One region of the Rhizobium sp. R86522 genome, then DNA from elsewhere that is predicted to be linked to it. Evidence: predicted binding sites of a transcription regulator. Region 1 holds the regulator's gene; the other holds the start of a gene.
What was found. The regulator LexA, encoded in region 1, represses DNA repair genes until DNA is damaged. The targets are predictions, from matches to a motif close to TGTTCNNNNTGTGTTCNG.
Positions count from the first base shown of each region.

Region 2: SJY08_RS20095 (helicase-related protein) is a predicted target of LexA. The motif match lies at 2,284-2,301, and genes of this name have one in related genera.

Region 1 is NZ_JAXHBX010000001.1:1,664,089-1,667,506, forward strand. Features, by position in the region: gene kdsA (3-deoxy-8-phosphooctulonate synthase) at 1-36, opposite strand, end outside; gene SJY08_RS07890 (VOC family protein) at 33-926, opposite strand; gene SJY08_RS07895 (DUF1003 domain-containing protein) at 947-1,495, opposite strand; gene lexA (transcriptional repressor LexA) at 1,706-2,422, shown strand; gene SJY08_RS07905 (ComEC/Rec2 family competence protein) at 2,416-3,418, opposite strand, start outside.
Region 2 is NZ_JAXHBX010000001.1:4,162,039-4,165,456, reverse strand. Features, by position in the region: gene SJY08_RS20095 (helicase-related protein) at 1-2,120, opposite strand, end outside; gene SJY08_RS20090 (alpha/beta fold hydrolase) at 2,475-3,418, shown strand, end outside.

The sequences.
Region 1 (3,418 bases):
GCCAACGACGACTTCCGAATTGGGGGACACGCTCATTTCAACTCCTCGAAGGCAAAGGTAACACCCTGCCCCTTCTCCGGCGCGACGACGAGGCGTGCGCCCGTTTTTTGATAGGTGACGCCCTTAGCAGCGAGGCAGGCTTCTGTCACGCCGAGATCATCAACCGCGAAAACCACGGCTGCCCCGACGAGCCCCCGTTCCGAGACCGCCACGTCCTGTCCGAAGTGAAGCCGGAAACCCTCCGGTGTCAGGACATCGACGGACGTATGGGCGGCCTGGATGGAGAGGCCGAAGGAATGGGCCGTGACATCGCGCTGGTCGAGGACCATTTCCAGCAGATATTGGAAGTCGCTCGGGTTCTCTTCGACCAGCACCACGCTTCGAATCCCTGCTGCGCCATTGGCATGTACGAGCAGGGCCCCCCGATCGGTCGGGAGAGGATTGATGCGCTGACAGGCGAAGGCGAAGAAATCAGGCGCGCGCAGGTCTGCGGCAAAGGCGAGGCGGAACGAACCCTCCGCGGTCCGCCCATCCGGAAAACGAAACTGGCGTGCGAAATCAAGCACAGGGCCGGCACTCATGCCGTCTTGGCGATACTGCGAATCGTCAGCCAACGCGTCCTGCGTCTTCACGACAATGCCGGAGAGGCCCTCGCCTCGTCGAAAGCGAAAGGCCTGATCGCGAGCGACAAAGACATTGCCCATGCGCGCCGCTTCCAGACAGTCCTCTCGGCTGCCGACCGCCAGCGGTTCCAGATAGGTGTCGTCAGCGAAGAACACACAGGCATTCTCTGTGCCGAACGGGTGGCGGGCATCCGCCGCAACGGTAAAGCCGAGACGCCCGAGCCTGTCGCGGGCGGTTTCGAGCTCGAAGACCGGCAGGACGAGATGATCGATGGCGCGGGCTGAGGAAATGGGATTGGACATGTTTGCTCTCGATTAATTCTTCAGTCTTGAGAATTGTGCGCCTGGCTTGAAAGGGTCTCGATCGCCTGGCGCAGCGCATTAATCTCCTGGCGCGCCTCGCGCAGCTCTTTCACCACCTCCTCGTCGATCTTGTGGTGCAAGGCCAATACCTCGATCTCTGCCTTGAGATTGATCTCGTAGTCTTTCGCCGCCATGAAGCGATCCCGCTCGGTCTGGCGGTTCTGGCTCATCATGATGATCGGTGCCTGGATGGCGGCGAGCATCGACAAGAGCAGGTTCAGGAAGATGAACGGATAAGGATCGAGCGCACCTGTTGCCAGAATCACCGTGTTGAGGATGACCCAGGCGACCAAAAACAGCATGAAGCCGATGATGAAACCCCAGGAACCACCGACCCGTGCGATGCCATCAGCGACCCGCTGGCCGAACGTGGCATGAGCCAGAAAGTCCTCGCCGGCATTGGTCGACACCGTGCGTCGCTCGCGCGCCCGCTTCAGCACCTTCTGCTCTGCTGACGAAAGATCGGATGACGACTTTCCCAGAACGAGCTTCTCGATATCCTTCAGCATTTACAGCATCCTTGAGGGCGGTTTGCCTGATGTGTGGGGGGCGGATCTGCACTCTCCTCTGCAACACGCCAAAATCCGACAGTTTCAAGACCTTTGTCCGCGGCTATCGCATTTTATCACTGGCTCTTCACAAAAATTTATCCCCTTGCGGAACACAACTGGAACATATAGTGTCTGTTCTGTATTTGTTTCACCTCGGGGGCACCGCATATGCTGACGCGCAAGCAACAGGAACTGCTTCTCTTCATCCATGAACGGATGAAGGAATCGGGTGTCCCGCCGTCCTTCGACGAGATGAAGGATGCGCTGGACCTCGCATCGAAATCCGGGATCCATCGCCTGATCACTGCGCTCGAGGAACGCGGCTTCATCCGACGCTTGCCGAACCGGGCTCGTGCACTGGAGGTCATCAAGCTTCCGGAAGCCTATTCGCCAAGCATCCAGCCGCGCCGCGGCTTTGCGCCGAGCGTGATCGAGGGCAGTCTCGGCAAGACGCCGCCGGCGCCAGCACTGACAAAGCCGCCCGTCGAAGACAACGGCTCGTCCGTCTCGGTTCCGGTCATGGGCCGAATCGCAGCCGGTGTGCCGATTTCAGCCATTCAGAACAACACTCACGACATCACGGTACCGGCGGAGATGATCGGCGCGGGCGATCACTACGCGCTTGAGGTCAAGGGCGATTCGATGATTGAGGCCGGTATTCTTGACGGCGATACGGTTATCATCCGCAATGCCTCGAACGCCAATCCCGGTGACATCATCGTGGCGCTCGTCGACGACGAGGAGGCGACACTCAAACGCTTCCGCCGCCGCGGCGCATCGATTGCGCTGGAGGCCGCCAATCCGGCTTACGAAACCCGTATCTTCCCGCCGGATCGCGTCAAGATCCAGGGCAAGCTGGTGGGCCTCATTCGCCGCTATCACTGATCGGGCTTCGGCCTCGGTCGGACGTTCCTAGTCGGACCCGCAAATTCATGCGTGTTATCGGAAAGGCCGCTGCGCCAGTCGTAAAGTCGGTGCGCAGTCCAAGGTCTTGAGGGTCCGTCGAGCGCTGACCTGACCGTCATGGCTTGTGAGGTGGCGGCTAGGCCCGCGACCTCGAGGGAGCCGGTTGCGCGCTGGCTCGCCTCGGAAATCAGGAGCGCGCCAGAGCGGCAGGTTTTGACGCGCGTGCGCGCCGACAGAACCACGATATCAGCGCGGTCGCAGGCTGCGCCGATGAGGTCCGGGCGTTCCAGCGTCAGCAGCGTGTTGCCGTTCTCCAGTCTGATGGCACAGGCCTGCTTTACGCAGGTGAACTGTTCTCTCCCGGCGGCCTTGAGTAGGCTATAAAATACAGCCTCTGCGAGTTTGCGCTGCTCCTCCGACAGGGTTTGGCCATTACGCCATTCTGGCGCTGGCGGCAGGGGGGCGGTCTCGAGCATCACCGGGCGCCTTGGTTCATCGATGCCGAGCACGGGTCGCCATTGATCGAAGATGAAGGCAGGCGGGCGGGCTCGGTTGATTGCAATGATGGACGTGTCGTCATTTGCGACCCGAATCGCGACCAACCGAGCGTCCTCGCTGATCATCAGTTCGCCACCCGGGGGTCGTGGAGCAAGGAAGGCAGCAGCGAGCGTTGCGACGATGAGAGCCGTGCCGACATGCCTGATCGGGGTTCTGAGTAGCATCAGCAAGAGCATGCCGGCGATTGCGCCGGGCATGAACCATGCCGGCAGACGCGGGAAGACGTAGCCGCCGCCCCAGCCGGAGACGGTGTGAGCGACAATGAGCACCATTTCCAGGCCCTGTCCCATGATCCAGAAGAACGGCGCGTCGAGGCCAAATGGCATGAGCAGCATGGCAATGAAGCCGGACGGCATCACGACCAGCGAGATCAGCGGCATGGCGGCGAGGTTTGCCTCCAGTCCATGGGTCGACAGC
Region 2 (3,418 bases), 2.5 Mb from region 1:
AGATCGCCGTAACCCGGCTTGTCCAGACCGTCATGTTTCAGCGCCCAAAGGAGCGTGATAAGTTCTGCCGGCGCCGGCTTGAGAAGGGCCGGCATGAAGATGTGGTAGGCACCGAAGCGCACACCATAACGGCGCATCGATGCGCGGCCATCCTGATCTAGGGTCTTGACGTCATCTGCGACATCACGGCGGAACAGAACGCCCAGGTTTTCGACCAGCTGGAAGGCCAGACCCTTGGCAAGGCCCTGCAGGTCTTCGGCGCGCGACAGATCGTCGAGCGGCTTCAGGACCGTCGAGATATGGTGATTGACGAAACGTTCGATGCGGGCGGCAACGTGATCCCGGGCCATGCCGGTCAGCTGTTCATCGGCCAGCAGGATGACACGGGGATGCAGGATGTGGTCCGTCCCGATCAGACGCGCGACAGGATCGCCCAGCCAGCGAACGAGACCGTCCGAGCCGATGGCAAGATCATTATTGCCGGAAGCGTGCAGGCGCGCGGCGCGCGCCTCGAATTCCAGCGCCAGCGCCTTGTAGGCGGCCGCCTGAACGGCCTTCGCGTCCGGGCCCTCCATGCCGGAGATCGGCGTGAACCGGAACCCCGCAAGTTGTCCCATGGCATGGCCTTCCACGAAGACATCGCCGTTCACACTGATTTCAGCTTCCAACATCGCATTCTCTCTCAAGCGCTTCATGAGCACAGATGTCCTGCGATCAACAAAGCGTTTCGTCAACCGTTCATGTAACGCATCGGACAATCGGTCTTCGATTTCCCGCGTCTTTTCTTGCCAGTGTGTCGGATCGGCAAGCCAGCCGGGCCGGTTCGACACATAAGTCCACGTTCTGATCTGCGCGATCCGCGCCGACAGCGTATCGATTTCGCCGTCGGTGCGATCGGCTCGGCGCACCTGCTCGGCGAGAAAGTCCTCGTTGACGGTGCCCCGCCTGACCAAATCAAAATACAGACTCTGAATCAGATCAGCATGCTGTGCAGGCGTAATGCGCCGATAGTCGGGCAGCGCGCAGGCTTCCCAGAGTTTTTCCACCCGCTCGGGTCGATTGGTGATGTCGGCGATCTCGGGATAGCGCGAAAGATACTCCAGCGCCTGCTGATCCGTCGCCGGCAGCGCGCGCGTCAATCCTTCGACACGCGGCACCGCATCGAGGCTTCTCTGCAGGCCAGCAATCGACGAGAAATCGAATTTTTCAGTCCGCCATTGCAAAACTTTGACGGAATCGAATTGATGCGTTTGCAGCCGTTCGACCAGCTCTTCATCGAAGGGAGCCACCCGTCCGGTCACACCGAACGTGCCATCCTTGATGTGACGCCCGGCACGACCCGCGATCTGGCCAAGCTCGCCCGGATTGAGGTTGCGAAACTGATAGCCGTCGAACTTTCGATCCTGCGCAAAGGCGACATGGTCGACGTCGAGGTTGAGACCCATGCCGATGGCATCGGTCGCCACCAGGTATTCGACATCGCCTTCCTGGTAGAGACCGACCTGGGCATTGCGCGTCCGTGGGCTGAGCGCACCCAACACGACAGCCGCCCCGCCCCTCTGGCGGCGGATCAGCTCGGCAATCGCATACACTTCTTCCGCGGAAAACGCGACGATGGCTGTCCGCTGCGGCAGACGCGTGATCTTCTTCTGGCCTGCATAGAAAAGCTGCGACAGGCGGGGTCGTTCGACGATGGTGATCCCGGGCAAGAGCTGAATGAGGATCGACTTCATCGTCGCCGAACCGAGAAGCAGGGTTTCCTCGCGCCCCCTCAGATGCAGCAGACGATCGGTGAAGATATGCCCGCGCTCCAGATCGCCCGCGAGCTGGATCTCGTCGATGGCAACGAAGGCAGCCTTGGTTTCGCGCGGCATCGCCTCGACCGTGCAAACGGAGAAGCGCGCTTTCGGCGGGCTGATTTTCTCCTCACCGGTCACGAGTGCCACGTTTTGTGCGCCGACACGCTCGACCACGCGCGTATAGACCTCTCGGGCAAGCAATCTCAGCGGCAGACCAATGATGCCCGACCCGTGCGCGACCATGCGTTCGATGGCGAAATGGGTCTTGCCGGTATTGGTTGGCCCCAGCACAGCACTGACGCCGCGGCCACTCAGGATCATGGGTTGCGTATTCAAAGACCGCTCCGCTAGTCGGGACCGCGCTTTTCCGCACACCGGCACCCTCGGCCAACACATGGCGACGAAGGAGGGCAAAGGCAAGGCGCTTGATGCATTCATCCCAGAATTCGGCAGAAAGCTGAGTCCGATCAGAGCCTTGCACACCCGGAACAGGCTGGGAACGAATCAGCGACGAATCGATGACTCCGGCAGATTCAGGCTTTGTTCTTGAGCCGCAATCAGGAGCGCAGCGGGATTACGTTAACGCTGGACCTCAAGGAGCTGCACCGAGAGACGACGACACGGAGATGGAACAATTGCGAACAGCTTCACGTTGCGCCGCCGAGGTGAAACCTGATGACACTGTCCCCGCCGCCTGCCGAATGGATTGGAGCTAACGACCTGCCGCAGGACTTTGTCCTGATTCACGGCATGGTCATGGCCCCGTCCTTCTGGCGCACCTATTCCCCAGACGTCGTGCGAAGGGCGCGCAGTGCCGCTTACGCCCTGCCAGGACATCATCCCTGGAAACTAACGGAGCCAGGCCAGGCGATCACGCCCGAAGCCGTCGCTTCCGCCTACGCCGAAGCGATCCAGCGAGACTTCGGCGGCAGGCCGGTGACGCTGATCGGCCATTCGACCGGCGGCTTCGTGTCTCTCCTGATCGCCCGGCATTACCCGGAACTCGTGAAGTCCATCGTTCTGATCGGCGCCTTTGCCTGCGGTCGTTTCGAAGGCCAGGAACGACTTCCAGCCAAGTTGTTGCGAGTACCACGCATTGGCCCTCTCCTGTTTCGCCAGTTCTTCCAGCGCTGGATCTCCACCAGCGAGCAATTCCGCTGGGGATCGATAGAATGCGTCTTCGACAAAGGTTGTCCCTGGCAAAACGAACGCGCCGTGGCGGCCATGGAAGAAGTGCGGCTGCAGTTGCAGCAAGCCCGGCCCGAGGACATCGCAGCCTGCATTCGCTTCATGTCGGCAACAAGCCTGGTCAGCGATCTATCCGAGATCCGGCGGCCGGTGCTCAATATCGTCGGAGCCGAGGACGCCATCGTTCCTTCGGCGCATCAGTTGCGGGTATCGAAGCTCCTGCCCCAGGTGCAGACGGTTCTTCTGAGAAATTGCGGTCATCTGCCGATGGTCGAGCACCAGACCCTGACGGCAGGGGTCATCAGCGCTTTCGTTGATGGCATGGCCACGATCGCGGAGAAGCGGCCGCGCCACATGACCTCGCAAGCCGGGAAGCCCGCAGCTGATCTGTTCCGTCTGATGGGTCTCCGTCTTCGCCGAACGGAACAAAC